One region of the Glutamicibacter sp. GQ173 genome, then DNA from elsewhere that is predicted to be linked to it. Evidence: riboswitches for the same ligand, from Rfam matches in the RefSeq annotation. Region 1 holds a riboswitch; the other holds the start of a gene.
What was found. Region 1 has a riboswitch for thiamine pyrophosphate ahead of thiC (phosphomethylpyrimidine synthase ThiC). Riboswitches for the same ligand answer to the same signal wherever they lie in the genome.
Positions count from the first base shown of each region.

Region 2: another riboswitch for thiamine pyrophosphate. It lies ahead of thiO (glycine oxidase ThiO); the one in region 1 lies ahead of thiC (phosphomethylpyrimidine synthase ThiC).

Region 1 covers NZ_JCAXDT010000001.1:540,390-555,941, reverse strand. Annotated here, with positions in the region: gene gabT (4-aminobutyrate--2-oxoglutarate transaminase) at 1-782, shown strand, start outside; gene rarD (EamA family transporter RarD) at 882-1,820, opposite strand; gene htpX (zinc metalloprotease HtpX) at 2,082-2,960, shown strand; gene AC6CHO_RS02620 (YajQ family cyclic di-GMP-binding protein) at 3,050-3,538, opposite strand; tRNA gene AC6CHO_RS02615 (tRNA-Tyr) at 3,720-3,801, shown strand; gene trxA (thioredoxin) at 3,939-4,313, shown strand; gene AC6CHO_RS02605 (DNA-3-methyladenine glycosylase family protein) at 4,336-5,298, opposite strand; gene AC6CHO_RS02600 (cystathionine beta-synthase) at 5,437-6,801, shown strand; gene AC6CHO_RS02595 (cystathionine gamma-synthase) at 6,827-7,984, shown strand; gene AC6CHO_RS02590 (hypothetical protein) at 8,071-8,487, opposite strand; gene AC6CHO_RS02585 (DEAD/DEAH box helicase) at 8,795-10,717, shown strand; gene thiC (phosphomethylpyrimidine synthase ThiC) at 10,833-12,575, opposite strand; TPP riboswitch at 12,571-12,680, opposite strand; tRNA gene AC6CHO_RS02575 (tRNA-Thr) at 12,856-12,927, opposite strand; tRNA gene AC6CHO_RS02570 (tRNA-Thr) at 13,450-13,521, shown strand; tRNA gene AC6CHO_RS02565 (tRNA-Met) at 13,569-13,642, shown strand; gene AC6CHO_RS02560 (GTP pyrophosphokinase) at 13,767-14,498, opposite strand; gene AC6CHO_RS02555 (helix-turn-helix domain-containing protein) at 14,729-15,502, shown strand.
Region 2 covers NZ_JCAXDT010000001.1:317,915-333,466, forward strand. Annotated here, with positions in the region: gene dapD (2,3,4,5-tetrahydropyridine-2,6-dicarboxylate N-succinyltransferase) at 1-120, shown strand, start outside; gene AC6CHO_RS01420 (hypothetical protein) at 174-806, opposite strand; gene AC6CHO_RS01425 (citrate synthase) at 927-2,207, opposite strand; gene dapC (succinyldiaminopimelate transaminase) at 2,306-3,421, opposite strand; gene fdxA (ferredoxin) at 3,433-3,756, opposite strand; gene AC6CHO_RS01440 (putative acetyltransferase) at 3,989-4,216, shown strand; gene AC6CHO_RS01445 (helix-turn-helix domain-containing protein) at 4,313-4,816, shown strand; gene AC6CHO_RS01450 (hypothetical protein) at 4,899-5,336, opposite strand; gene typA (translational GTPase TypA) at 5,317-7,224, opposite strand; gene AC6CHO_RS01460 (GNAT family N-acetyltransferase) at 7,371-7,913, opposite strand; gene AC6CHO_RS01465 (ThiF family adenylyltransferase) at 7,960-9,105, opposite strand; gene AC6CHO_RS01470 (thiazole synthase) at 9,105-9,923, opposite strand; gene thiS (sulfur carrier protein ThiS) at 9,926-10,171, opposite strand; gene thiO (glycine oxidase ThiO) at 10,168-11,292, opposite strand; TPP riboswitch at 11,290-11,395, opposite strand; gene AC6CHO_RS01485 (GNAT family N-acetyltransferase) at 11,476-12,438, shown strand; gene AC6CHO_RS01490 (mechanosensitive ion channel) at 12,525-13,754, opposite strand; gene AC6CHO_RS01495 (OsmC family protein) at 14,048-14,479, opposite strand; gene AC6CHO_RS01500 (GNAT family N-acetyltransferase) at 14,484-14,945, opposite strand; gene AC6CHO_RS01505 (alpha/beta fold hydrolase) at 15,077-15,552, opposite strand, start outside.

The DNA of each region.
Region 1 (15,552 bases):
CAATGAGCTACCCATTCCGCGAAGAGAACCCGAACATCTCCGGCAAGGAAGCTGCTGAGCGCGCCATCCTGGCCATGGAGAAGCAGATCGGCGGCGACCAGATCGCTGCGATCATCATCGAGCCAATCCAGGGCGAGGGCGGCTTCATCGTCCCTGCCACCGGCTTCCTGCCACGCGTTGCCGAGTGGGCCAAGGAAAACGGCATCGTCTTCATCGCCGATGAAGTCCAGGCCGGCTTCGCCCGTTCGGGTGCATGGTTCGCTTCGGACATCGAGCAGATCGAACCAGATATCATCACCGTTGCCAAGGGCATTGCCGGCGGCATGCCGCTGTCGGGCATCGTTGGCCGTGCCGACCTGCTGGACTCGGTCCACGGCGGAGGCCTGGGCGGCACCTACGGTGGCAACCCGGTAGCCGTAGCCGCAGCTCTTGAGACCATCAAGTTCATGGAAGAGCAGGACCTGCCAGCTCGTGCCCGCGAAATCGAAGAGAAGTTCTTCGCCCGCTTCACCGCTTTGCAGTCCGCGTTCCCAGCCATCGGTGAAGTTCGTGGCCGCGGTGCCATGATCGCCCTTGAATTCGTCAAGGCTGGCGGCAAGGAGCCAGACGCCGATCTGACCAAGGCAATTGCTGCCGAGTGCCTGGCCCAGGGTGTTGTCATCCTGACCTGCGGCACCTACGGCAACGTCGTTCGCCTGCTGCCACCGCTGGTCATCGGCGATGAGCTGCTCAACGACGCACTTGACGTGCTGGAGTCGGCAATCCGCAAGTTGGCTTCCTAGTCCCCGGGTTCCGGGCACAATAAATAATGCTCCGGTTTCTCCCGCATCTGCGGGAGAAACCGGAGCATTATTTGTTAACCGCCCCAGTGCTTGCGGCAGCTAGCCGATCTTCTTGGGTTCTGGCAGGCGCCCTGCCTTGGGAGCACGAAGCATATCGACCAGGACGAAGATCACCGCAATCCACACCAGGACGAAGCCCATCCAGCGTTCGAAGGGCATGTGTTCTCCGAAGACCAGGACACCAAGAATGAACTGGAGCAGGGGAGCGATGAACTGCAGAGACCCCACCGTGCTCAACGGCAGGCGGCGGGCAGCACCGCCAAAAAGCAGGAGCGGGACAGCAGTGATGATTCCGCTTGAGGCCAGCAGCAGGATTCCGGCCCAGTTGCTGTTCAGCAGGGTCGATCCGGAAGTCTGGGACAGCCAGATCACGTAGATGATGGCCAACGGGGTCAGCCACAGGGTTTCGATGGTCAGCGCGCCAAGAGCGCTGCCCTTGGATCCCACCTTGTTCTTGACCAGTCCATAGAAGCCGAAGGAGAACGCAAGACCCAGGGAAATCCATGGCACCCGTCCCAAGCCCACGGTCAGGACAATCACGGCGACGGTGGCCAGGGCAACCGCGGCCCACTGCAGCGGGCGCAGCTTCTCCTTGAGCACCAGCACGCCAAGCAGGATCGCGACAATCGGGTTGATGAAGTAGCCCAGTGATGCTTCAAGCACGTGTCCGGTCAATACCGCCAACGCGTAGAGCACCCAGTTGGCGGCGATCAAGATGCTGGCCAAAGCCAGCTGGCCCATGGTTTTGGTATCGCGGAACATCGCTGCAAACTGGCGGATCTGCGACGTGGCCGCGAGCAGTATGAAGCAGAAGACCAATGAAAAGAGAACTCGTACTGCGACGAACTCAACGGCAGAGATTTGCGGAAGCAACAGGAAGTAAGCCGGCAGCAAGCCCCAAATGAGGTAGGCAGATGTGCCTTGGATCAGACCATAGCTGTGTTCAGAACGGACGGGAGCGGTGGTGCTTGATGACATTCAGGATGTACGCTTTCGAGCTAATGTGATTCAGGAGCAGTCGGAGTGCGGCGACAAAAAATTGCACCTTGCAACTAATAAACTACAACGCCGCAGGTACAGTAATATTCCCCGCTGAGCGAAACCTGGGTTTCGAAGCCAGTGCGGTGCCTCACACTCCTGGGCGGAAGCTGCAATTGCTGGAACTGACCGTGCCATCCATCCGTTGACTAGACTAGGAAGTACCATCTTGGTCTTTGTCATTTAGGGGAGTGCGTCAAGTTGCATGGACATAACAACGGACTGAAAACAGCATTGCTGCTTGGCGGAATGTTCGCCCTGCTCTTGGCTATCGGTTCGCTCATTTCTGCCGGAACCGGCCGGTCGATGTTCATTTGGATTTTCGCGCTTATCGGCCTGGGAACCACTGCTTATGGCTACTGGAATAGCGACAAGCTCGCTTTGCGCTCCATGCACGCCTACCCGGTGAGCGAAGCCGAGAACCCGATGATGTACCGCATTGTGCGGGAGCTGTCGATGAACGCCCAGCAGCCAATGCCGCGCTTGTACATCTCGCCAACTTCCTCTCCCAACGCCTTTGCCACCGGTCGCAATCCGCAGAACGCCGCGGTGTGCTGCACCGAGGGAATTTTGCAGTTGCTCAACGAACGCGAATTGCGCGGGGTGCTGGGCCACGAGCTGATGCACGTGTATAACCGCGACATCCTCACCTCTTCGGTAGCCGCCGCCGTCGCGGGTGTCATCACCTCCATCGCCCAGTTCCTGATGTTCTTCGGCGGTGGCGGTAGCAACGAGAACCGCAACGTCAATCCGATTGCGCTGATTGCCTTGTCCCTGCTGGCTCCATTGGCCGCGTCCATCATCCAGATGGCCGTGAGCCGCACTCGTGAGTACGATGCAGACGAGGATGGCGCCAAGCTGACCAATGATCCGCTGGCCCTGGCCAGCGCGTTGCGCAAGCTCGAATCGGGCATTTCCCAGGCGCCTTTGGCTGCCGGCGACCAGAAGCTGGTTAACAGCTCCCACCTGATGATCGCTAATCCCTTCGGTTCGCGCCTGAAGCAGATGTTCTCCACGCACCCGCCAATGGATCAGCGCATTGCCCGTCTCGAGGCCATGGCTGGCGGACGCGGGTACTAGGAGCCCTTAAAGCAACATTGGAGGCGGCTTCCCACTTCGGTGGGAAGCCGCCTCCAATGTTGTTGGCACACAGGGTGCCGGTGCTGTTCCTAGCGGAAGTTCACGAACTGCAAGTCTGCTTCATCGAAGTCGCGCAGCAGGGCCATGGTGGCCTGCAGGTCATCGCGGGACTTGGAGGAGACGCGCAGCTCATCGCCCTGGATGGTGGACTTGACGCCCTTGGGAGCTTCATCGCGGATCAACTTGTTGATCTTCTTGGCGACATCCTGTGCGATGCCTTCCTTGATGCTGGCCTCGATGCGGTATTCCTTGCCGGATGCGTAAGGCTCTCCAGCGTCCAAGGACTTCAGCGAGATGCCGCGCTTGACCAGCTTGGTCTGGAAAACGTCGAGGACCGCATTGACGCGCTCTTCCGAGTTGGCCTTCATCAAGATCTTCTCGCCACTGAAATCAACCTCGGCGCCGACGCCCTTGAAGTCGTAGCGCTGGACAATTTCCTTCTGGGCCTGGTTCATCGCGTTAGCGACTTCCTGGCTGTCTACCTTGCTGACGACGTCGAATGTGGAATCACTAGCCATGTGAATGCTCCTAGCTGTAACGGGTCTTATTCGCTACATAGCCTACCGGTTTTATGCCTTGAAATCGGGCTGTGATCAGGCTTACAGGGAAAATAGCCCCCTCGATTTCACTTCGTCGAAAATCTCCTGTAGAGTTATTTCTCGTTCCGACAAGAACAAATGTTCTTGAAAGAGCAATCTCGGCAGATTACCCGAGTGGCCAAAGGGGGCTGACTGTAAATCAGCTGGCAACGCCTTCACTGGTTCGAATCCAGTATCTGCCACAAATAACTCCCGGATCCTTGATCCGGGAGTTTTTTTGCTTCCCCGATAAAGTTTCATTGTGATCCGGATCTATTCCCGCTCTCAATGAAGATCACCTTTCTACGTATTTCATCTGAAATTCGGCTACCGTATAGGCATGGCAACTAGAAATGTAAGCGAAGATGACTTCGCGAAGTTGATTGAAGACAACGACATCGTCCTCGTGGACTTCTGGGCTGATTGGTGTGGACCGTGCAAGCAGTTCGCTCCGGTTTATGATCAGACCTCGGAAAAGTTCACTGATGTTGTTTTTGCCAAGGTGGATACCGAAGCCGAGCAGGGACTGGCACGTGCAGCCAACGTGACCTCGATTCCTACCATCATGGCGTTCCGCGAGCAGGTTCTCGTTTTCTCGCAGGCCGGTGCGTTGAACCAGCCGCAGCTTGAAGATTTGGTGACCGCGGTCAAGGGCATTGATATGAGTGAAGTACACAAGCAGATCGCCGAGGAAGCCGCCCAGGCCAACTCCTAAGACTGTTTGTGGGCTTCGGGCCCTACCTCTGCCGGTGATCCAGCGGAGCGTAGCGGGGCCCGAAGCTTTGTTTTCTCTCGCCGGAAAGTCCCAAAAGCCGGACGACCCGCTGCCGGTGCGGGGCAAAGGGAGCCATGAGCTCCAGCATCTGCTGATCAGTGATTCGACGTCCGGTCAGGACTTGTCCCACGAAATCGGCCAAATGGAAATCTCCCACGGATATGTGGTCGGTTGAGCCATGAGAACGCTGCAGCGTTTCGGCAATCGTCCAAGGCCCAATTCCAGGCACTGATCCTAGAGCCGATTCAAGTGTTCCCGGCGTTTTCGCCGTCGGCTTTGGCTGATCCAAGGGCTTGTCGGCCCACCAATTCAGGGCACCGGATGCCTGAACAAAATTCCGGATGGCCTCAGCACGCTTGCCTTCAACACGGGCAATCTGCCAATCCCAGCGGCGAAGCGGAGCAAGCTCCTGCGCCGAGGGAAAAATTCTCAAGCCGACCGGGACCGGGCCAGGCGCTGGTTGTCCATGATGCCTGATAAGCCAACGCCAGGCGTAGTTCGCTTCAATTCCGGTGACTCGCTGTTCCAGAATGGCCCCGATGGCATGCTCGAAGATCCTGCCGGTCGCGGGCAGCACAAGATCCGGGTGCTCGGCTCGCGAGCGGACGACAATTTCTGGAAAAAGTCCCCTGTGGAGCAGGTCGTCAAACTCGCTCCAGTCGTCCCCGGCGCCGAGCAGGTTTGGTGCACTATGAACTGCCCATTCGCCACCGGGCCCCCAAGCACGGAACTCGGCCGGCCCCAGGCGCAGTGGCTTGGAAATGTGCAGGGTCGCTGGGCCTTCGGGCGTGGAAAATGCCAGCCAGGCTTCGGATTCAGAAATCCGGATCGTTGGGTCGCCTTGACCGCGACGCAGTATTCCCAAGGACTTAACCAGAGACACCGGCCGTCCGGGGGAGAAGCTGGCGCTCCAAGATTTCTGCATATTTCGCATCATATAGCGTGACCCAGACAGGAAAACAACCCTGGGCTGATAACACTGATGAAAAGACCGCGTCCACTGCATGACGTTTCGCTACGTTTCGGAACGACATGTATGACGGGCGCCGGTAAAGTTCTTGACATGAAGTATGCGTCCACAGTTTTAGATCTGATCGGCAATACCCCGCTGGTGAAGCTCAACCGCGTTGCCGATGGCGTCAAAGCCACGGTATTGGTCAAACTTGAATACTTGAACCCAGGCGGTTCCATCAAAGACCGCATCGCGTTGAAGATGGTTGAACGCGCTGAAGAGCGCGGCCAGCTCAAGCCAGGCGGAACCATTGTGGAACCAACCAGTGGCAACACCGGCGTTGGCTTGGCCATGGTGGGCCAGCTCAAGGGCTACAAGACAATCTTTGTCACCCCGGACAAAGTTGGCGAAGAAAAGCGCGACGTGCTGCGCGCCTACGGAGCCCAAGTTGTGGTCACCCCAACCGCCGTCGCACCAGATTCACCAGAGTCCTACTACGGTGTCTCTGACCGGCTGGTGACCGAAATCGAGGGCGCATACAAGCCAGACCAGTTCTCCAACCCCGGTGCTCCAGACAGCCACTTTGAAACCACTGGTCCAGAAATTTGGAATGACACCGATGGAAAAGTCACCCACGCGGTGATCAGCGCCGGAACCGGCGGCACCATTACCGGCACCGGGCGCTACCTGAAGCAGATTTCGGCCGACCGCGCTTCAGGCCCAGTCAAGATCATCGCAGCCGACCCGGACGGCTCGGTCTATTCAGGCGGAACCGGACGCCCCTACTTTGTCGAGGGCGTTGGCGAAGACATGTGGCCGGGGAACTACGACCCATCGGTGCCCGACGAAGTCGAGGCAGTCACCGATGCTGAAGCTTTCGAGATGACTCGTCGATTGGCGAAAGAAGAAGGGCTGCTGCTTGGCGGGTCTTCGGGAATGGCAGTCGTCGCCGCCCTGCGCGCAGCCCGCAATCTGGGCGAAGATGATGTTGTCGTCGTGATAGCACCGGATGGTGGACGCGGCTACCTCGCCAAGATCTTCAACGACAGCTGGATGCTGCAGCAGGGCTTCACCACCGATGACTACTCCGCCTTGGACTTCATCGGCTCGGCACTATCCAAGCAGGGCCCAGAGACTATTAGCGAAGATGCCACGCTGCTTGAAGCTGCCATGGCCTTGCGCGAACAGGGTGCCGACGCGCTGGTCGTCTCGGCCGCTGCCTTGCCTGCCCGTATCGGCGAGGTGCGCGGAGTCATTGGTGCTGGCACCCTGACCGAAGCATTGCTCTCGGGGGCCGAGGGCACGAGCACCATCAAGGAACTGGGCAGCCTGCCCATGCCGCTGATCGGTGTGGCCGACACCCTCGACAATGCCCAGGAACTGCTCCAGGCCCACCCGGCCGTACTGGTGACCAAGGCCGGCGAAGTTATTGCCGCCGCCACCGCAGCGGACCTGCTGGCCTACTCGACCCGCTAAAGAATTCACTAAAGGACTGATATCGATGACCGAAAACATTCAGGGCTCCAACACTCGCTTCGTCCACGCCGGACAGGAATTCGAGCCGCGCACCGGTGCCGTCGTACCACCACTGCATTTCTCTTCGACCTACGCACAGGACGGCATTGGCAACCTGCGCAGCGGCTACGAATACGGCCGTGGCGGCAACCCGACCCGTGACGCCTTGCAGACACAGCTGGCTGGCGCCGAGTTTGGCACGCATGCCTTCTCCTTCAGCTCGGGACTAGCGGCGGAAGACTCGCTGATCCGTGCCATCTTGCGCCCGGGTGACCACATTGTTCTTGGCAATGACGCCTACGGCGGAACCTTCCGGCTCATCGACCGCGTGCTCGGTGACTGGGGCATCGGCAATACGCCGGTGAATATGGCCGATGAAGCGGCTTTGGCTGCAGCCATTGAAAAGAACAAGGCCAAGCTGGTGTGGGTAGAGACCCCATCGAACCCGATGATGACCATCACCGACATCGCCAAGGTCGCCGAAGTGGCCCATGCTGCCGGTGCCTTGCTGGTCGTTGACAATACCTTCGCCAGCCCCTTCCTGCAGCAGCCGCTGACATTGGGCGCGGACATCGTGGTGCATTCAACCACCAAGTACATCGGCGGGCACTCCGATGTTGTCGGCGGTGCAGTTATCGTCAAGGACGCCGCGCTGGCAGAAAAGATTGGATTCATCCAGTTCGCCGTCGGCGCCGTCTCCGGACCCATGGATGCCTTCCTGACCACGCGCGGCCTGAAGACCCTAGGTGTGCGCATGCGCGCCCACTCGGAGAACGCCGCACAGGTTGCCCAGTGGCTGCGCGAGCGCAGCGAAGTTGAGCGCGTCCTGTACCCGGGCTTCGAGGACCACCCGGGCCACGAGATTGCCAAGAAGCAGATGAGCGGCTTTGGCGGCATGGTGTCGGTTCAGTTCAAGGGCGGCGAAGCAGCGGCCCGCAAGATTGCCGAAAGCACCAGGTTGTTCACCCTGGCTGAGTCCTTGGGCGGCATCGAGTCGCTGATGAACTACCCATCGGAAATGACGCACGCTTCGGTCAAGGGCACCGAGCTGGCAGTACCAGTGAACCTGCTGCGCCTGTCGGTGGGCATCGAGGATCCAGCGGATCTCATCGAAGACCTGGATAAGGCCTTCACCAACCTCTAGGCAGCACAAATCAAGGACGCGGGGAACAGTTCGGTTCAGAACTGATCCCCGCGTACTTGTTCGTTTCCGCGGTGAGGTGGCTGGCGCTACCGGCGGGTTTTTGCCGGCTTGGGCGAGACAATCTTGAAGTAGCGATTGCTGCTGGGTGTCCACATCAAGGCCACGCTGAACATGATGATGGCAGCGAGCAGGGAATAGCGTCCGAAACGCAGAAGCAGCGGCAGGGCCGTGATCACGCCGAGCCAGGTCAAATTGGCGCGGGCAGAGCGCTCGCCGATGAATAGCCGGTATCCGAGCACTGCGCAGGCACAGCCTGCCACGGCAAAAAACAAAGCCAAGGCAACGGCGCCAAAGTTCAGCGATGCCGTGTCGCTGTGCTCATAAATCAGGAAGCCTCCAAAGCCAAGGAACAGCACTCCGGCAAGGAACCAGAGCACCTGGGCGATGAGCAGGCCACCGGGGACGGGCTCGTCCGGGCGTCGCGCCAATAGAGGATTTTTCACACCTATAACACTACGTGCTTTGTCGCGGTGCCCGATCTCACACGGGCTGAGCACTGACAATTACAGGGGTTACACGTTAGTGTTAAGTGTTCGCGAACATCAGGGTATCCCTCTCGCATCCAGCCCAATTTTTGAGGCCGGAGCCTTCTCGTGTTGTATTTTCCGCAAAGTGTGTGCGGGTCTTTATGTCATAGGGGAGCGCTTGGTGAGCGTGACTTGTATCTGACTGTGCAGCCTATACGTCGTTTCTTTGGGGACGGCCAAGGCCCATCCCCAACGAATGAGGTAATTCTTCGTGTCTTCTGACATGCCCGTAAACACTGACGACAACCAGACCCCAGAAGAGCCAACCGTGCTCTTCTCCGAACTTGGTCTGGATGCCCGCGTGCTTGCCTCGCTTGCCGACCTTGGCTACGAAAAGCCATCGCCAATTCAGGCAGCAACCATTCCACTGCTTCTCGAAGGCCGCGACGTTGTCGGTCTGGCTCAGACCGGTACCGGTAAGACCGCTGCTTTCGCACTTCCTGCCCTGTCCCGCATGGCAGAACTGGCTGACACCAATGGTCCAGCCAAGACCCCGCAGATCCTGGTTCTGGCTCCAACGCGCGAGCTGGCCCTCCAGGTCGCCGAAGCCTTCACTTCCTACGCCAAGTACCTGCCGAACTTCACCGTTCTGCCAGTGTACGGTGGCTCGCCATACGGCCCGCAGCTCAACGGCCTGCGCCGTGGAGCACAGGTAGTCGTCGGTACCCCGGGTCGCGTTATCGACCACATCAACAAGGGTTCCCTGGACCTGTCGAACCTGCAGTACGTGGTACTCGATGAGGCCGACGAAATGCTGCGCATGGGCTTCGCCGAAGAGGTCGACAAGATCTTGGAAGCCACCCCTGAGGACAAGCAGGTTGCCCTGTTCTCGGCAACCATGCCACGCACCATCCGCCGCATCGCTTCGGAATACCTGCGCAACCCGCAGGAAGTTGCCGTGAAGTCCAAGCAGTCCACCGGCACCAACATCACCCAGCGTTACCTGCAGGTCATGGGTGCCCACAAGCTGGACGCGATGACCCGCATCCTCGAATCCGAGGAATTCGAGGGTGTCATCACCTTCGTTCGCACCAAGATGGCTACCGAGGACTTGGCTGACAAGCTGAAGGCCCGCGGCTTCACCGCTGCAGCCATCAACGGCGACATCCCTCAGCAGCAGCGTGAGCGCACCGTTGAGAACCTGCGCTCGGGCAAGATCGACATCCTGGTTGCTACCGACGTTGCAGCTCGTGGTTTGGACGTGGAGCGCATCTCCCACGTCATCAACTTCGACATCCCGCATGACACCGAGTCCTACGTGCACCGCATTGGCCGTACCGGCCGTGCCGGCCGCTCGGGTGACGCGATCCTGTTCATGACCCCGCGCGAGAAGTACTTGCTGCGTGCCATCGAAAAGGCTACCCGCCAGCCGGTGACCCAGATGCAGTTGCCTTCCCTGGACTCGGTCAACGACCGCCGCATCCAGAAGTTCACCGATCGCATCGACAAGACCATCAGCGGCCAGGATCTGACCACCTTCCGCGAAATCGTCGAGAAGTTCGCTGCTGATCACGAAGATCTCGATCAGCTGGAAATCGCTGCCGCTTTGGCCTTGATGGCCCAGGGTGGACGCCCGCTGTTGATGACCGAACCAGTGATTCCTGCTTCGAAGAAGGCCCGCATGGATCGCGATCGCCCAGAGCGTGGCGACCGCGGTGACCGTGGCGATCGCGGAGACCGCGGCCCACGTGCGCGCAAGACCGCTGCCGAAGGCAACGCCATGTACCGTTTGGCCATCGGCCGCCGCAACCGCGTGCAGCCAGGCTCGATCGTTGGCGCTTTGGCTAACGAAGGCGGCTTCAACTCCTCCGAAATCGGTGGCATTGAGATCCGTTCGGACCACACCTTGGTTGAGTTGCCAGCAGAGCTGAGTAAGGACCAGTGGCGTGCACTGTCCAAGACCCGCATCGGCGGCGAGCTGATCAGCATGGAGCTGGATTCCGGCCGCAAGCCACGTGGCGATGACGAAGGCGACCGCGGTGGATTCCGTGGTGGACGCGGCGGTGGCGACCGTGGTGGATTCCGCGGTGGACGCGGTGGCGGCTTCAACGACCGTCGTGGTGGCGGCGAAAAGCGCTTCGGTGGCCGTGGTGGCAAGGATCGCTTCAGCGATTCGGGTCGCAGCGGTGGACGTCGCGACTACTAAGCCAGCGCCCGCTGCAGCTTATTAGCTAGCACAGCATAATGCCCCTGGATCAAGCCAAAAGGCTTGATCCAGGGGCATTATCGTTTCCACAACAATAGGGGCCGCAGCCCCAGCTCTACGGGGCGGTACTGCCTACCGGAATATCATCGCCGAGATAGACTTTTCCGCCGCTTTCTACGAACTCCCGGCTCTTCTGCGCCATGCCCGCCAACGCAGCTTGCGCTTCCGCTGAGCCGTACTCGTTGCGAATGTCCTGGGAGATGCGCATGGAACAGAACTTCGGGCCGCACATCGAGCAGAAGTGGGCCGTCTTGGCAGGTTCCGCAGGCAACGTCTCATCATGGAATTCCTGCGCCGTGACAGGGTCCAGGCTCAGGGAGAACTGGTCGTTCCAGCGGAACTCGAAGCGAGCCTTGCTCAGCGCGTCGTCGCGGGCGGTGGCCCCAGGATGCCCCTTGGCCAGATCTGCGGCATGTGCTGCAATCTTGTAGGTAATCACACCGGTTTTCACATCATCGCGATTAGGCAATCCCAGATGTTCCTTGGGCGTGACATAGCAAAGCATGGCGGTGCCATAACGGGCGATTTCGGTGGCGCCAATGGCGCTGGTGACGTGATCGTAGCCGGGTGCGACATCGGTGACCAACGGGCCTAGCGTATAGAAGGGCGCGCCGTCGCACAGTTCCTGCTGGCGTTCCACGTTCTCGCGGACCATGTGGAAAGGGATGTGCCCCGGTCCTTCCACCATCACCTGAACATCGTACTTCCACGCGCGCTTGGTCAATTCGGCAAGGGTATCAAGTTCAGCGAATTGGGCCGCATCATTGGCGTCGGCAATGGATCCCGGACGCAGCCCGTCGCCCAATGAGAAGGCCACGTCGTACTGCGCAAAGATTTCACACAGCTCGTCAAAGTGCGTGTAGAGGAAATTCTCCTGGTGATGAGCCAGGCACCATCCGGCCATGATGGATCCGCCGCGCGAAACGATTCCGGTGACGCGGTTGGCTGTCAGCGGGACATAGCGCAAGAGCACGCCGGCATGGATGGTCATGTAGTCCACGCCCTGCTCGCATTGCTCAATGACGGTGTCCCGGAAAATCTCCCAGGTCAGGGCGTTCGCTTCGCCATTGACCTTTTCCAGTGCCTGGTAGATCGGCACGGTGCCGATGGGGACCGGCGAATTTCGAATGATCCATTCGCGGGTGGTGTGGATGTCATCGCCGGTCGAAAGGTCCATGACAGTGTCTGCGCCCCATTTGGTGGCCCACTGCAATTTGGAGACTTCTTCAGCGATGGAGCTGGTCACTGCTGAATTGCCGATATTCGCATTGATCTTTACGAGAAACGCTTTGCCGATGATCATCGGTTCGGATTCAGGGTGGTTGATATTCGAGGGAATGATCGCTCGTCCGGCGGCAAGCTCGCTGCGCACCAGCTCTACATCGCATTCTTCGCGCAATGCTACATAGCGCATTTCCGGGGTGATGACTCCAGCACGAGCGTAGTGCATTTGAGTCACTGCTGCCCCGTCTACGGCCTTGAGCGGCTGAGCGGAACGTCCAGCCCACTCATCGCTGGCAGTACCGCGGCGGACCGCTGAACGCCCATCGTCATGCAGGTTCCGCTCGCGTCCCGCATATCGCTGCACGTCTCCACGCTCAAGTATCCAAGATTCCCGAAACGGTTTCAGTCCCTGCGTTGGTTCGCTTCCCGGCCCGCTGGTGCGATACACAACCACCGGCTCGTTGGGCTGGCCATTGGGGGAGTCCGCAAGCTGGATCTGCGTAACCGGAACTGAAATCCCATCGGCTTCGCGGAACGCGAGAGAGTGGGCGGAATGCTGTTCAAATTGTTCCATTGAGAAACTCACTTCCTTCGCCGGCATTACCCGGACAGGTTCAACGGTCGCGGACAGCTGCAGTCCGATCTCAGCCCTTGCCATGGGGCTCCCGTGTGGTCGCAGATGACACTAGCACGAAAATTTCTATCGGAGGCAAACAGTCCACAAGGTGACGATCGGCCAGCGAAATGTTTTTTGCGAAGCGAGGATGAAATTCTGGCCATATTCGGTCCAGAATAAAAGTTCTGGGTAAACGAAAAGAGAGACAATCTGCAATCAGATTGTCTCTCTTATTTCGAGCCCCCTGCCGGAATCGATCCGGCGACCTCGTTCTTACCAAGAACGCGCTCTACCACTGAGCTAAGGGGGCAACGAGTAAATACTCTACACAGGTTTCTGACGTTTGCAAAATCCTGAATGGATTTGTAGCTGAGGTCACAAGCGTACTACTCAAGCCCGGAATGCGGGCGGTGGGTCACTGCCTGCGGAAGTTTTCCAGGCACCAGTATTCGATCAGGGGAAAAGTCTATTGGCGCCACAGGGATCATCGATTTATTCTGGCTCTTCCGACCGCATTAGGGGCGTTCTTGGGGCTTGCCCATTCGCACCCGGAGCCGTTGCAGCATTCCTGCTGTGTTTGAAGGGTGCCGGGCTTGCTTGCCATGCAAATTAGAAGTGAATTAAGGGGGCGGATAATTGCAGGCTGATCACCAAATTCCCCTCAGTGAGCATCGTCACCAAAGCACTTTTGTGCCACTGGTTGTGCCGCGTGAGTGCCTAAATCGCCAATAACCGAATCTGACTAGTGGTTATTCTCCCGACTGGTGTCGAATTAGAGGGTTGAACGCCGATTTTTGTTTGTGCGCGAATCCGTGTAGAGTATTTACTCGTTGCCCCCTTAGCTCAGTGGTAGAGCGCGTTCTTGGTAAGAACGAGGTCGCCGGATCGATTCCGGCAGGGGGCTCTGAGTGAGAAGCTTTCTTGGCTTCTACTGGATTGCTTCTCACTTGTGGCGGCGTAGCTCAGCTGGTTAGAGCGCACGACTCATAATCGTGAGGTCCCGGGATCGAGTCCCGGCGCCGCTACAGATTTTGCCCCGAAATCCTTGGATTTCGGGGCTTTTTCGTTTCTGAAAATATCTGTAACGAGCAAGTCCTCCGAGCGCAACAATCTTTCGCTCGGAGGCCTTGCTCTATTTTTGGGCTATCGCTACTGGGTTGCGCCCTTATCGCGGTGCTCCTTGCCTGTTGAAGCTTCCTTGGCAAGCATGAGCAGTCCTTGTATTACTTCCGCGTCTACTTCTTGCCCGTTAGCGTTTTCGTCGTTGGCGTCGTGGCCATGAACCTCTGTATGCAGTCGCTGCATCTGCATATCAAGCTTGGTGGCTACGGCTGCGGCTTCGGCAAGTTCTGAAGCCAAATAGGCAGGGACTTCGCCTTCGTACTTGTAAAAGATCTTGTGTTCCAGGCTGGCCCAGAAGTCTTGGGCGATAGTGCGGATCTGCAGCTCAACAATGACATTCACCGGTCCGTCCGAGAGGAAGACCGGGATTTCAACGATGGCATGCACGCTCTTGTAACCGCTTGGCTTTGGATTCTTGATGTAATCCTTGATCTGGATGACTCGAATGTCATTTTGCGCGGTCAAGGTATTGAGTACCTTGTAGATGTCCTTCACGAAGCTGCAGGTGATTCGGACACCGGCGATGTCGCTGATGTTCTCCCTGATGGCCGAGAGGGAAGGATGGATATTCCTCTGGCTCACCTTGCGCATGATGCTTTCCGGAGTTTTTACCCGGGAGGTAATGTGCTCAATGGGATTGTACTTGTGCAGGTAGAGGAACTCTTCACGAAGAATCGAGACTTTGGTCAGAACTTCGTCGACGGCAAACTGGTATTCCATCATGAATCGCTGGAACTGTAGCCGGAATGCCTGGGTCATTTCTTGTAGTTCGCCTGAACTCAGGTTTGCCGTAGAAGGCAGCGGGATAACGCCGCCGTTGTCTTCTGGGTTTGGAGTGGAAATCCTAAATCACCTCTGCAGGTTGGGGCGATGTCAACAGACACGAACGCTCTATAGTTTTAGCGTAGGTCATCCATCTAAGAATTGGGCCAGAAGAAGTCGTGAATCTATCGGGTGGACGTGGAGCGTTAGGCAACTGAGGTGCGGTCATGATTGAACAACGGAAGCTTCCGGCCTACGCAGCAGGCGCTATCGATGTTCCGTTCGTTATCGGGTTCTTTCAAGAGCGCGTTGACATCGACACTTGCTGGCCATCGCATTCCCACCCAACGCACGAGCTGCTATGGAATCAGCGTGGCGCTTCCACTGTGAGCGTCGGCCCGCGAATGTGGACCATTACGCCAGTGATGGGTGTCTGGCTGCCAGCCGGCGTCTTGCATGAAGGCCGGGCTTGTGCCGGGAGCGTGTGCAATATGAGCCATTTCGGGATCGACAGTGTTGAGCCAATTGCCCTGGAGCCTGTCCCGGTCGTCATAACACCTCTGTTGAGGCTGCTCTTGGAGCGTCTGGCGGATCCGGGCTTGAATCCAACGTCGCGTGCCATCACGGAAGCTGCAGCGATGGATAATTTGGAACCCGCACCAGGCCATCTGTCCATTCATATGCCACAGGCGGATCTGCTGCAGCCAATAGTCAGTGTCATGGTTGATGAGCCCCAGCCCGCGCTAGGCCTTCAGCAATGGTCTGATCGGTTGGGGGTCAGTGGGCGAACGATCTCCAGGGCGTTTCAAGCTGAAACGGGCAGCGGCTATTCACGGTGGGTCGCCTCGTTGCATGCGCAGCAAGCCATGGAAATGGTGGCTCGAGGCGATGACCTCCAGGATATTGCCCAGCTGCTTGGCTTCAGCTCCCAGAGCTCACTGGGTGCAGCATTTCGCCGGAATACGGGATTTACGCTCTCAACTTTTCGCGATTCAAAATAGCCGTGTCCGTTTTGCGCGAATATTGTCAATTTCGCGTGATTGCGAACATT
Region 2 (15,552 bases), 220 kb from region 1:
CTTGAACTGTCCGGAGTTTCCAACCTGCTGTTCCGTCGCAACTCGATTTCTGGCGCGGTCGAGGCTTTGCCTCGCGCCGGCCAGACCGTGGAGCTGAACAGCGCACTGCACGCCAACTAAAGACGTTTAGGGGCTCGCTGGATATTCGAGATATTCAGCGGGCCCCGATTCTTTTAAGCTCCCGGGAAAATGATGGTGACCATGGGCTGGATGAACCCGTGGAACGCCTTGGAATCCTGCAGCAATGATGTGCTGGCAACAATTGTCGCTCGGCCGGTGAGCCAGGCACGTGGCTCGTCCAGGGGCATGTCAATAAGCTGGATCTGCTGCTGGGGTGCTGTCGTATCGTGATCCACCCCGTGGTCCAATAAGATCCTCTCTAATTCATCGAGGCGCAGCGGCACATAGTCCAAGCTCTTTTCGACAAATTCCTCGGCATGCTGCTGCGCAAACAGCGTTACTTGGCCGAAATGGGCTTTAGCCAGCTTGGCAAGTGCTGGATAGCCTTCATGGTCCAGCTGCTCGTGCAGTGTCTGCTCAGGAGCGCTCTCCGCCGCGACCTCTCCCGAGGTCAAAGCTCCCCACCAGGCGCTCCACTCCTGCTTGAACTGCCCGTGTGCGGCATCAGTGCCATGGCGGTTCTTTATCACTGAGGTTAAGCGACAGTTGGGCCCGGCTTCGGCGGGATCCACCCCGCCGAGCTCACGTAAGTACAAGGCCATCAACATCGTCTGATTGGTTTTTACCGCCAAAGACCAATTGTTTCCACGACGAAAGTACATGCATACCACCTGACTTTTAGGCATACCCCCCGCAGTCTTAGACTCACAGGATACTCCCGTCCCCGCGCTTAAAACAGACAAGGAGCCTTCCACCATTTGAATGGTGGAAAGCTCCTTGTCAGTGAACGCTACTCGCCCTGTGGCTTAGAGGCCCGGGTAGTTGCGAGCGGTTTCACCCATGTACAACTGGCGTGGGCGGCCGATCTTCAGTTCAGGATCCTTGATCATTTCACGCCACTGCGCGATCCAGCCTGGCAGGCGTCCGATCGCGAACAGCACGGTGAACATCTTCTCCGGGAAGCCCATGGCGGTGTAGATCAGGCCGGTGTAGAAGTCTACGTTCGGGTAGAGCTTGCGCGAGATGAAATACTCATCGTTCAGCGCAGTTTCTTCCAGCTTCATCGCGATCTCAAGCAGCTCGTTCTTGCCCTGCTTGGCCAGCAGGTCGTGAGCGGTCTTCTTGATGATCTTGGCGCGTGGATCGTAGTTCTTGTACACGCGGTGGCCGAAGCCCATCAGGCGTACGCCGTCTTCCTTGTTCTTGACCTTCTGCATGAAGTCTTCCGGGGAGATTCCGGAGGACTGGATCTCGCGCAGCATCTTCAGCACAGCCTCGTTGGCGCCACCGTGGGCCGGGCCGGACAGGGCGTGGATGCCTGCAGAAACCGATGCGAACATGTTGGCTTCGGAAGAACCTACCAGGCGCACGGTGGAAGTTGAGCAGTTCTGCTCGTGGTCCGCATGCAGGATCAGCAGCAGGTCAAGGGCCTTGACCACATCTGGATCCAGCAGGTATGGCTCGGCAGCGGTGCCGAAGCACAGGCGCAGGAAGTTCTCGACCATGTTCATCGAGTTGTCCGGGTACAGCAGAGCCTGGCCGATGGACTTCTTGTGGGCATAGGCAGCCAGCACTGGCAGCTTTGCCAGCAGGCGCAGGGTGGAGCGTTCCACCTGCTCGTCGTCCTTTGGATCCAGGGAGTCCTGGTACCAGGTCGACAGTGCCGAAACTGCGGAAGACAGAACCGGCATTGGGTGCGCATCGCGCGGGAAGCCGCCGAAGAAGCCCTTGAGCTCTTCGTGCAGCAGGGTGTGGCGGCGCAGCGAGTTGTCGAATTCTGCGAGCTGGTCTGCGGTAGGCAGTTCACCGTAGATCAGCAGGTAGGTGACCTCGATGAAGCTGGACTTCTCGGCCAGCTGCTCGATGGGGTATCCGCGGTAGCGCAGGATGCCGGCATCGCCGTCGATGTAGGTGATCGCGGATTTGGTGGCCGCGGTGTTCATGAAGCCAGGATCGTAGGTCACGTTCCCAGTGGTCTTCAAAAGTGGGGCTACGCTGAATCCGTCATTGCCCTCAGCAGCCGGGATAACCGGAAGCTCAAGATTGGATTCTCCAAAGTGTAGCTGTGCAGATGTAGTATCTGTCATTGCTTCTCCTAACCGGAAAGCGTGTAGTTCCGAAAGGTCAGTCGTCACCGTAGAACATACCGCGATTTGACCCTATCCCGCTAATCAGGCTGTCATCTTCACCGGTTGGCGGAGGAATTCAGCCGTTCAACGGCGGCCGCGATCCGTTCATCGGAGGCGGTCAATGCCACGCGGACGTGGCGTTCTCCAGCGGTTCCATAAAAAGCACCCGGGCCGGCAACGATTCCCAGCTCCGCAAGGGCGCCGATGGTCTCGAAGCTTGGCCGATCCTGGGTGCACCACAGGTACAAGCCGGCCACCGAATCTTCAATTCTGAGGCCGAAGTTTCCGAGGGCGGGGCGCAATGCGTCGCGTCGCGCCCGGTACAGTTCGCGCTGCTTGGCTACGTGCTGGTCATCGTTCAGCGCCACCGCCATGGCGTGCTGGATGGGTCCAGGCACGATCATTCCGGCGTGCTTGCGGCTGTTGACCAGCGTTGGCATGAGGTTTGGCGCTCCGGCAACAAATGCCGCGCGGTAGCCTGCGAGGTTCGATTGCTTGGACAGCGAGTACAAAGCCAGCAGGTTATCGAGATTTCCGCCGTTGACCTCTGGGTCAAGGATACTCGGGACCTGGCCTTCAAAGTCTTCCCAACCGAGTTCTGCGTAGCACTCGTCGGAGGCCACGACGGCGCCGATATCGCGGGCCCGTTCAACGATTCGCTGCAGCTGCCCAACGCCGGTTACCTTGCCGGTGGGGTTGCCTGGCGAGTTCACCCAGATGAGCTTCACGCGCGAGAGTTCTTCGGTGCCCAGTTCATCAAGGTCATCGGTGGCGATAGCTGTCGCACCGACAAGTTGGGCGCCAATGTCGTAGGTTGGGTACGCAATTTTTGGACGCACCACGATATCCCCTGCGCCGATTCCCAGGAGCAGCGGCAACCATGCCACCATTTCCTTTGATCCCACGGTTGGCATGACGTCGTTGATGCCCAGGCCGGTGACCTGGCGGCGACGAGCGAACCAATCGACAATGGCCTGGCGGACTTCTGCGGTTCCATGCGTGGTGGGGTAGCCGTGGGAGTTTGCGCCCTCGGCCAGCGCGTCCTGGATGAGCTGCGGGGTGTCATCAACTGGCGTGCCGATGGAAAGGTCCACGACTCCCCCTGGATGCTTCGCTGCCTGCTCGCGGTATGGAGCGAGCTGGTTCCAGGGGTAATCGGGGAGCTCAAGCATAAAAGTAAAACCTAGCCTTGGTTCTGAGGTGGCAAAGCACTGACGAATGGGTGGTCAGTACCGGTGTTACCAATTTTAGCGGCGCCGCCCGGGGAACCAAGTTCATCGAAAAAGTCGACGTTGGCCTTGTAATAGTCGGCCCATTCGTCCGGCACATCATCTTCGTAGTAGATGGCTTCAACGGGGCAGACCGGCTCGCAAGCGCCGCAGTCTACGCATTCATCCGGGTGAATGTACAGCGAGCGCTCGCCTTCATAAATACAATCTACCGGGCACTCTTCGACGCACGCCTTGTCTTTCACGTCGACGCACGGCTGAGCGATGATGTAAGTCACGAGGGCCGAGACCTTTCCTTGCACTTGGTGGTTTCAACACGAGCTGGCCGGATTCCTGGATGCTCTTTGAATCCCTTACCAGCTCAAACTACAGTCTAGTCCTGATATCAATACATCAAAGCGCCCGCGGGCCTGCTGTGACGTAACCGACCATTCACATTTCAGCTTCAGAGGGTTTAGATGAATTCTTCTTACGAAAAGATGACGCGCAAGAATGCTTAGTTTTAGTGATATGACTCCCGGTGAACGTCTAGTTGTGCGCTACCGCCTGCCTGTGGAAGCCAGCACGGCAAGTGGGCGCTTTAGCGACGCGTTGGGCGAGTTGCGGGAAGTCACGGTGGATTCGATCAGCGTGCAGACCCGATCGGGTCTTGTGGTCATCCCGCGGGCTTTGATCACCCATGCCAAACTCGTCCCTCCGGCCCCTCAGCGCCGCCGGCCCCGGACGCCGAAGAACTAGTATCCGGCAGGATCGATGCATCGCGCCGAACCGCTGTTGTGCGACATGTGATTTGATTCTGCCAATCACTCAACGATTTTCCCGTATGCTGTTTTTATGCCTTCTGACAAACTTGTCCAATCGCGAGCACGTGCACTCAGCTCACCGCTGAGGCTTCGTATCCTGCGCTTGTGCCTCCACGAGTCACGAACCAATAAGGAAATCGCGGACATTCTTGATCTGAATCCGGCCACGTCGCTGCACCATGTCCGGACCTTGGTGAACAACGGCTACCTCGCCCCGGAAGAGGCCCGGCGCGGCAACCGTGGCGCAAAGGAAGTTCCCTACCGGAGTACCAAGCAGTCGTGGGGAACGCGCATCCCAGACGCTGCTCCCATGCTTGTCGATACCTTCCTGCAGGAAATTGAGGGACTGGATCCCCAAGAAATCCAGATCATCCGTGTGGGCCTGAAGCTCAGCGAAGAGTCCCGTCAGGAAATGATGTCGCGGCTGCGTTCGGTTATTGAAGACTACGCGATGCGTGAGCCCGAAGAAGATGGCGTGGCAACCTCGCTCTTCCTGGCCCACCACCTGGACATCACTGGCAATAAGAGCAGCTAGAACTGCAGATTCCAAGATCTTTGCACCTGGCATTAACCAGCGAAGGCGCACTCCCCAATCGCGGGAAGTGCGCCTTCGGTGTTTAGTCCGGGCGATGCTGTTTGCGAATAGCTCGCAGGGCCAGCACCAGGCCGATGATCGCAGGAACGATCATTCCATACATCCACAGAGCCGAAGCCAGCGCCGGTCCGGGAAGGTATTGGTAGTACTGCATGCCGAGGATCAGCTGGTCATTGCCGACGTAGGATATCAATCCCACGCAGACATAGCAGCCGATCAGCGCCAGCGCCCCGGACCACAGTTTCCCTGAGGACACCGCAGCCCAGTACACCAGCAGGCCAAGCAGCAGCCAGGCTACTGCAACGCCCCACACCAGCGGCACGTCGTTTCCGGTGTAGCTGATGGAGGCGTGGATAGCAGTGCCAAATAGTCCTGCTACCAGGGCGGCAACAGCTCCGCGCCAAAGCGCTGAGAGGTTGCTGCCCTGGTTTTTTCGCTGATTAGGCGCGAGCGCGTGCACGGGTTGCCTTGGCACGGTCATTGGCGTTCAGCAGCACCTTGCGGATACGGATAGCTTCTGGGGTAACCTCAACGCACTCGTCTTCGCGAGCGAATTCCAGGGACTCTTCCAGGGTCAGAGTCTGTGGCGGGGTCAGGTTCTCGAAGCTGTCCGAGGAAGCTGCACGCATGTTGGTGAGCTTCTTTTCCTTGGTGATGTTCACGTCCATGTCATCGGCGCGCGAGTTCTCGCCAACGATCATGCCCTCGTAAACCTCTTCGGTTGGCTTCACGAAGAAGCTCATGCGTTCCTGCAGGTTGATCATTGCGAATGGAGTCACAACGCCAGCGCGGTCGGCAACAATCGATCCGTTGATGCGGTATTCGATGGCACCTGCCCATGGCTCGTAGCCTTCAGCCAGCGACGAAGCGATGCCTGCGCCACGGGTTTCGGTCAGGAAGCGGGTACGGAAGCCGATCAGGCCACGTGCAGGAACCATGAATTCCATGCGAACCCAGCCGGTGCCGTGGTTGGCCATGTTGGTCATGCGGCCCTTGCGCGAAGCCATCAACTGGGTGATGGCACCCAGGTACTCTTCGGGCACGTCAATGATCATGTGCTCCATTGGCTCGTGGACCTTGCCGTCAACCATCTTGGTCACTACCTGTGGCTTGCCAACGGTCAGCTCGAAGCCTTCGCGACGCATCTGCTCAACGAGGATAGCCAGTGCCAATTCGCCACGGCCCTGGACTTCCCAAGCGTCCGGACGCTCGGTCGGCAGGATGTTCAGCGAAACGTTACCGATCAGTTCCTTGTCAAGGCGGTCCTTGACCTGGCGTGCGGTGACCTTGGCGCCCTTGACCTTGCCAGCAAGTGGCGAGGTGTTGATACCGATGGTCATCGAAATTGCTGGTGGATCAACGGTGATCAGTGGCAGCGGCTTTGGGTTCTCCAAGTCGGTGAGGGTTTCACCAATCATGATGTCCTCGATACCGGCCACTGCGACAATCTCGCCTGGTCCAGCTTCTTCAGCTGGAACACGCTGCAGACCCTTGGTAGCCAGAAGCTCGGTGATCTTCACCTGCTTCATGGTGCCGTCCTGGCGGGCCCAGTTAACCTGCTGGCCCTTGCGCAGGGTGCCGTTGATCATGCGCAGCAGGGCCAGACGGCCGAGGAATGGCGATGCATCAAGGTTGGTGACGTGTGCCTGCAGAACTTCGCCCTCTTCGTAGGTCGGAGCAGGAACGTGCTTGATGATGGTCTCGAACAGCGGCTCGAGATCTTCGTTGTCTGGCAAGGTGCCATCGGCTGGCTGGTTCATCGAAGCGTAACCGGCCTTGCCCGACGCGAAGACCACAGGGACGTTCAAGATGGCGTCCAGATCCAGGTCTGGAGCTTCATCAGCCAGGTCTGATGCCAGGCCCAGCAACAGGTCCATGGAGTCCGAGATGACGCCATCGATGCGGGAGTCCGGGCGGTCGGTCTTGTTGACCACGATGATGACTGGCAGGTTGGCGCTCAAGGCCTTGCGCAGCACGAAGCGGGTCTGTGGCAGTGGGCCTTCAGAAGCATCAACGAGCAGAACCACGCCGTCCACCATGGACAGGCCGCGCTCGACCTCGCCACCGAAGTCAGCGTGACCCGGGGTGTCGATAACGTTGATGGTCATGTTCTTGCCGTCAGCAGCTGGGCCGTTGTAGAACACGGTGGTGTTCTTGGCAAGAATGGTGATGCCCTTCTCGCGTTCCAGCTCGCCGGAGTCCATCACGCGATCTTCGGTTTCACCATGGCTGTCGAATGCGCCGGTCTGCTGGAGCATTGCGTTGACCAGGGTGGTCTTGCCGTGGTCAACGTGTGCAACGATGGCTACATTGCGAAGTTCGTCGCGACTAATGGTGTTAACTGACATGCGTGAAGGCTCACTTCCGCTCGAGGATTTTGGGTCTAAGGAGTCGGGGCCAAAGTCGACCCAACAAACAAGTTTACGCTGTTCCAGCAAATACTCCGGCGCTCTGTGTCAGAACATACAAGAATTTCACGTAAAGTCGCGGAAAATCATGGGGTGGATTGAGTGGAAATCCAGTAGCGCAGGGTCTTGGACCCGTCGGCTGCTTTCAGGTACGGAACCTGCGAGTCTGGAACTCCCCCGCACTTTTGTATCGTCGCGATGGAACCGAAGTTCGTGCTGTCGCAGGTGACCAGCGCGCTCGACACGCCGGCCTCCTGGACTTCACGCAGGCCAAACTGGCAAAGCGCAGTTGCCAAGCCACGGCGGCGGTGCTCGGAAAGAACTCCGTAGCCGATGTGCCCGCCATTTTGAAGCAAGAAATCGTTAAGCTCGTATCTCACCGAGACACGCCCTACCAATTCACCATCATCGAAAGCGCCGAAGAGCGCCGAACGCACCCAGCCCTGAGGGATATGCTCGCCGCGGCGTCCTGCGCTCATCCGGTAGGTGTAGTCCTCCCACAGCTCATCGGCAGACCAAGTCGGCAAGAATTCGAAATCGTCGTCCAGCATGGCCCGATGGGCGTCGATGGCCTGCTGCTCGTCTTGACTAGCTAGTTCACGGAATTCCAGTGCGGCTGAAAGTGTCATGAAGCCATTATGCCAGTGCACCATTCCTTGCCAGTCCAGCGTCCGGCTAGTAGGCGATTTTCTGCCCCTCGATTTCTGCGAACCACTGCACTGTCCCGCCATCCAGGCTGTAGATCTTGCCGGTTCCCGCCTGTTGCCGCGACATATGGCTGGCGGCCTTTCGGGAGCGGACACCGCTCTTGCAAACCATCACGATGATGCCGGCATCGCGTGGTATTTGCGCATGCTCTCCCGCCAGCAATCGGTCCAACGGCACATGAATGCTGTGGGGAATCGCGGCGATGCCACGCTCCCACGACTCGCGCACATCAACGACGAGCACCTCGTTATCCCGTTGCATTGCAGCCAGCTCATGCACGCTCAGGCTGGCGAAAGGATCTTCAATGGCGCAAGAGACCGGCTGGTACTGGCCCAGCTGGACTACTCGCTCGCGCTGCGGGTCGGCGACAAATTCCAAGGACCGAACACTGGCAGCCAAGGCATCGTAGAGCCAGAGCTTGCCGCTGAGCGTGAGGCCAATACCTGTAATCAGCTTGAGCGCTTCGGTGCTCATTACCGAACCCACCACTCCGCACAGTGCTCCGAAGACACCGCCTTCGGCGCAGCTCGGAACCGAATCAGCATCCGGGATTTCCGGGAAGATATCGCGCAGCATCGGGCCGGTTCGCGGGTCAAAAACCGATACCTGGCCCGAAAACTGGAAGAGCGTGCCCCACACCAGCGGGGTCCCGGTGATTTCGGCAGCGTCGGAGGCGAGGTATCTCGTGGAGAAGTTGTCGCTGCCATCAACGACAAGGTCGTAGGCGGCGAAAAGCTCCAGGGCGTTGTCTTCGCTGAGCCGCTGGTTGAGCGGTTCAATGACAACAGTGCTGTTGTGTTCGGCGGCCAGCCTCTGCACGGAATCGACTTTTGGCCGGCCGACATCGGATTCGCGATGCATGATCTGGCGCTGCAAGTTCGACAGCTCTACCGAGTCATCATCGAGTACGCCGATCCGGCCTACTCCGGCGGCAATCAGATAACTGGCGATGGGACTGCCCAGTCCCCCGGCGCCAATAATCAGGACCTTGGCATTGATGATGCGCCGCTGCCCCTCTTCCCCTACCCCGGGCAGGGTAAGATGCCGTGAATAGCGGGCCAGCTGGCCCGGATCGATCCCTGCGGCAGGTTCGCAGAGCGGTTGGCGCAGCATTAGAATTCACCGACCAAGGTTTGCATCATTCCCTGTGCGGGCGAGGACGCAAGTGCGGTATCGCGTCGTGGAATCCTGCCGGCCAGACGGGCCGCGCGGCCAGCTCGCACAGCGTCCCTCATGGCCGCGGCCATCAGCGGAGCGTTATGCGCGCGGGTCACTGCGCTGGCCAGCAGCACGGCATCGCAGCCTAGTTCCATGGCCAGCGCCGCGTCGGAGGCTGTTCCCACCCCGGCATCCAGGATCACCGGAACATTGGCACGGGAAACAATGGTGGAAATATTGTGCGGGTTCAAAATTCCCAGACCTGAACCGATCGGAGCGCCAGCAGGCATGATGGCTGCCACGCCGGCATCCTGGAGCCGCTGCGCCAGTGCAGGGTCATCATTGGTGTAGGCGAATACCTGGAATCCATCGGCCACAAGCTGCTCGGTTGCCGAGTACAGTTCCAGCGGATCTGGCAGCAAGGTGTGCTCGTCTGCAATCACTTCAAGTTTGATCCAGTCCGTTTCCAGCGCTTCACGGGCCAGCTGCGCGGTCAGTACCGCATCACGGGCGGTGAAACACCCTGCGGTATTAGGCAAAGGAATGACGTTGTTGCGCTGGAGCAGCTCATAGACGTTGCCTGCCCCGGCAGCAGAGAAATGGCGGATGGCAACGGTGGTCAATTCCGTGCCAGAAATGGTGAGCGCGCTATCCAGCGTAGTTAATGAGGTGGCCCCTCCCGTGCCCAGGATAAGCCGCGAGGAAAGGGTGCGTCCGGCGACGACAAAAGGGTCGTTGTTGAGATCCAGCTCGGTGAATTCTTGCGATTCCATGCTTAGCCTCCCTGGGCTGCGGTAACGAGTTCTATGCTGTGCCCGTCTTCAAGCGCTTTGCTGTTCCAGCTGCTGCGGGGAATGACTGCGCCGTTCACGGCCGCGGCCACCCCGAGCTTGCTGCCGTCGACTGCTTTTGAATCTGTGTCGAGTTCCTTGCCGATTTGCGCGCTAATGAAGTCACGCAGGCTGGTACCGGCTTCCAGCTGAACTTGCTGGGAATTAAAAATGATGTTGATCAATGTCATCCGAGTTGCTCCAGTGCGGCGGTTGCGGAAAGTGTTGGAAAACGTTGTGGATCAACGTCATTCAACAGTGGATTTCTTTTGTTGTTTTCGGCGAGATCCGCAGTCAATTCGGATCCCAAGGGGCTGAGCAGCACCCCATGGCGCGAATAGCCGGTGGAGAGCACCAGGCCCGGGTCAATGCGCCCGATCAGCGGGCGGTCATCGGCAGTTGCCGGCCTTGGCCTTGCGATGACTTCGTTCAGTGAACAGTCGATAATTCCCGGGACAAGCCTGCGGGCGTTGTCGAGCAAGTTGTACATGGCGCCCACATTGACTTCCGGGTTCTGGTCTTCCCGAACGCTGGCACCGAGCACGAGGCTGCCGTCCTTGCGCGGAACCAGATACACGTTCTGCCGGTGGACAATGCCTCGAATAATCCTGGACAGCAGGGCGGGGCCCGGCGGGCTTTGAATCCGCAGGATGTCACCGTGCACTGGGCGCAATGGCAGCTTGCCCAGTCCCTTCACCGTGCCCAGCGCGGTGGCGATAATGGTTTGATCGGCTGCGAAAACTTTTCCTGAGGCCGTGCGAACGGCGCAGGTGCCTGATCCTTCGGTGACCAGCTCTTCGGCCTGCTCATGGACCAGGTCATTGTGAAAATGCTGGAGCAGGATGCGCACGACGGAACGGGGATCGATCTGATGGTCTTCAGCGCAGAGCACCGCCCCGGAGATATTGCTGGCCAAGGCTGGTTCCAAGGACCTGGCTTGGCTCGGCAACAGTTTTTCGGCGGACAATCCCAATGAGTTCTGCAGCTCCACTAGATCGTGGAGCGCTTCGCGGTCGGCAGGTTCAGCCGCGACGACCAGGGTTGTGCTTTGCAGGTAGTCAGGGCGCACGCCCGTGGCCGCTTCCAGGCGATCAATGAACTGGGGGTAGCGGGCGCTGGATGCGGACAGCAGCTGGTGCAGGGGGCCTTGGCCCCAGACGGTTTCGGCTGCTGGGGCCAGCATCCCGGCTGCTGCGTAGCTGGCGCCCTGGCCAGGTGCCGGGTCGATGATGGTGGTGGTGTGGCCGCGTGAGCTGAGCTCGAATGCGGTGGCTAGGCCGATGATTCCGGAGCCAACAATGTTGACATGCACAGTGGCACGCTTCCTTCCTACGGCGGCATGACCCGCATCAGGTGTAGCGGTCGGCTCAGTGCCCTCTCAGCCTGGTCGGTCTCAGGCTCCCGCGGAGTATTTGCGATTATAAGCATGAGCCAGCCCTGAAAAGCGAACTGCTGTTGACTTAGTCCCGTCATCTTTTGTGATGTACTTACGGACATGGCGCAACAGGAATATCCCGCAGAATTGCCCGTCGATTCTCAACTGTTCAGAGCGGTTGCCGGTCTGGAACAGCAGCTGCTCACTGCCTCGCTGCGTGGCAACCGAAAATTGCTTGGCGAAATCCTGCATGAGAACTTCTTTGAAATCGGCGCAAGCGGAAGAACGTACGACAGGGACCAAGTCATAGAATTGCTGGCTACTGAAGATCCTTCCGCCGAGCGGTTGCGCGTTAGCGAGCCCTTGGCCATCCGGCTATCAGAAAACCTCATCCAGTTGCGCTGGAAGGCCAGCGGCCGTCGCCCGGCACTTCGCAGCTCATTATGGTTCCGCGAGCAAGGCGAGTGGCAGATGCTGTTTCACCAAGGCACGCTCACAGGCCACGGCGCAAGCAAGCCTGCAGGGCTTGTCAGCGTCCGGGCAACAGGCGTTGCCGAGGAATTTAGCGTGAGGCAGCTCAGCGCGTTGGACGCCGGCTCCGTATACGAGGCGTTCATTTCCCATCCGGATATGCGGCGCCAAGGCGATGCCGATACGCCGGAAAAGGCACGGGCCTACGTGGATGCCCTGTTGAACGGCGAACAAAGCCAATTCCCGTTGGCGATCACTGCCAATGACCGGTTGATCGGGCTTGTTTGCGGGACTCTGGATCATTCAAATGCCAATGCTTGGATTTGGTACTGGATGCATCAGGAGTATCGCGGTCGTTCGCTCACTGCGAGGGCAGTTGCCACACTGGCGAATTATCTTTTTGATGATCTTGATTTCTACCGCTTGGAGCTTGGCCTGCGGGCCAATAATCCCGGTTCACGCAGCGTAGCCGAAAACAATGGTTTTCTGCGTGAAGGAACCGAGCGGGGCAAATTCCTTGTCAACGGTGAACGCATCGACGTCTACACCTACGCCCGGCTAAGAACGGATCCGCCCGGCGCTGTAGCTCCGCTGCCACTTCGCCTGGCTTAGGGCTGGGCCCAGACGCAGAAACGCCGCGAAATCCTCGGTGGATTCCGCGACGCTCCTGATGTCCCCTTAGGTTCTGTTCGGGATGTTTATATGCCTGGCGACGTCGGCGGTGCCGGTGGTGCCGAATCCGGGCCGTTGGAGCTCAGCTTGTCGGTATCGATCTTGTTCAGGGTGCGAGCTGCTGCTTCGCGGCCGCCAAGCCCGAAGGCCAGGGCCGCTGCCAGGGCTGCGCCGATGACAATTGCACCGAAGGCCATGTTGATGATCGAGTCCGCAATGCCCATGTATTTCAGGCCCATTGCAACGAACAGCGCGATGGCCGTGTAGCGGATAATCTTCGAGGCAGTGGTGTCGCCCATGAACTTGCCGATCACGTTAGCGACGACGAAGCCTGCGGCAACGATTGCTGCACCGAAGAGGATCTTGCCACCCAGTTCCAGAATCTCATTGAGGATATTGGTGATTGCCGGGAAGTTCAGCATCTGCGCTGCCATCACGCCGAAGAACAGCACGATAGCAATCTTCACGATGCCGGCGATGATGCCCGATGCACTCTTGCCTTCTGGAACAACGCCCCAGCCGGCAACGACGCGATCAGTGCCTACACCGTGCAGGGTGGACTCCAGCAGCTGTCCAACAAACTTTGCAATCAGGAAGCCAACTGCCAACAGCACCAGTGCCATGATGACCTGTGGGATGGCGGTGAAGACCAGCTGTAGCATTTGCTCAGCAGGCTGCGAAATGGCCGCGATTCCCAGGACCTGCAGTGCAGATATGGCAACAACCAGAAGGATCAGGGCGAAGACGATATTCGCGATGATATCGACGATCTTTGCTTGGGCCTCGCGAGACTGGACTTCATCTACCGGCTCATCGCCTGGAGTCAGCTTGCGGACTAGTCCGCTGAAGTCGACAGTTCCCAGGCCAGTGGTCAACAGCTGACGAACAATGTTTGCGATGACATAGCCAATGAAGAAGATAAAGCCGGCGCCGATGAGGTTCGGGATGAATGCCATGACTCCGCCGAGCAGGCCCTGAACCGGCGTAAGAACTTCAGAGAGTGCAAAGACCTGAAGGATTGCGACGAGGCCAAAAAGCCAAACAATCAGTCCAGCGACCTTGCCAAGAGATTGGCCTATTTGAGCTCCGTCGTTTCCCTGCTTCTGCAGGAATTTCACCCTGGTCACTAGTTTGGCTGCAGCCCAGCGAACTATTCGCGCCACAAGCCACGTAATGATGAGAATGACTAGCGCAATGGCTACCTTTTGTAGCATTGACGCCCAGTCGATGTTGCCTAAGACGTTCTCAGTTTGCATGTCTGCTCCTTCAACGTAGGGACACCTTGACCCTACGATGAAGGACCAGCTCTGACTAGGGCAAAGAGTTGAATTTACAGCCTGATTCATTGGAGTTACACAGCTCCAACTGCGAAAACCGAATCTTCCAAGCAAGGATTCAACTAAAACCGCAGAAAGTGATCTCAAACACTACTGAAACGCAAAAAATTTGAAAGTTCTCAAATCGTCAATTCCGTGAATTTCCTTGGAGTGACTTGTAGTTTCTACTTTCCAGCGCTAGCTCACGAGTAGAAAAGTTGAGCCTTAACTATTTATTCAACTACTTCACTGACGACCGAAGCCCCGAGTTCGACCGTGCGTGAGACAGTGCAGTATTTATCGTGCGACAACTTCACAATTCGCTCGACCATGCTGGCTGCTTTACGGCCCTCTTCGGTATCAGGGAATTTCAAATCGAACTCGAGATGAATGTCGTCCATGCGGCTGGCACCGTCTTCGGAAATCTTGTAGCCGCTGGCGCGCACATCAAATTTCTCTGGTTCGCTGCGACGAGTCGTCGCTACGTCAACATCGATTGACGAGCAGCCGGCAATAGCTGCGAGCATCAGCTCAACCGGTGTTAGCAGTCCATCACCCTGGCCAAATTCAACGCTTGCCCCTGTTGCAAGGCTGGTGGCTGTGTACTTGCTTGATTCGGTGCGCTGAACAATAACTTCACGAATTTCTCGGCTGTTTTCACTCATGAAACTATCGTGCCACGTTATCCACTCGCGAGAAGTCGTAACGCCATAAAAGCCGCGGTGAAGACTCATTAACAACAATTGGCACCTGCCGGAACCCGCAGTTTTGGAAAAACTCAATGGCAAGTGTCCGTTGCGCGTCCAAATGAACGCCAGCTTCAGGGCTGTGTTCGATGATGTGGCTCAGGAGCAATCTGCCCACTCCATGGTGGCGATCAGCATGCCGCACCCATAGAATTTCAATTTCCGAATCATTCCAAGCGGCGAAACCCAGAATCTGATCTCCTTGTTGGGCAATTCCCACGTGCAAAGTTTGCGAATATATGGATTCTAGAGCCGTGGCTACAGCATCGAGGTCATATGCCGAGAGGAAATCTAGCCGGCATTCAACAGAGCCTTTCCAGACATCTAACAAGTCCGGAACTTCATCGATGCTCGTCCATTCGCGAAGGACAATCGAGTCTTCCATAAGCTGATTCCTGCTTTCGAACAACTAACCACCATGCTTGAAGGAAATCTAATCCCAGATCAGACTTTACTCAACAACTATTTTCAAGAATCAATCGGATTAGTAGTGGTAGACATCGGTAATCCAGGCTGCTACTTCGACAAAGGCAAACGCTGGACTCGTTCTGCCCAAGCCCGAATTTCGTGCGCCACTAACGCCGGTTGCTCAATATGCACGTTGTGCCCAGCCGATTCAATAATCTTTAAATGCAAGTCCGGGTAGCGCATTGTTAATCGTTGAGGATCTTCGAATCCGGTGACATGATCATCCCTGCCGCAGACGATTGAGACTGGATTGGAGAGTTGATTCTCGCGATGAAGCGGCAGTGGTTCAAGGAAATAGCGCTTGGCAAGTTTGGCCATGGCCCTTAAATCAGCCGACAAAATTCCGGGCAGAACCCATTTCGAGAATTCTTCCCATGCATCCCGAGTTTGGATGACGGCAACATCGGCGAATAGCTCAGCGTCTCTCTTGCTCAGGGACAGAAACAATTCTTGATCGTGGATTGCCACAGCACGTTCTGGAAGCGTCCGCTGCTGGCTATCCGGGTATACCGCCGGAGCAATGA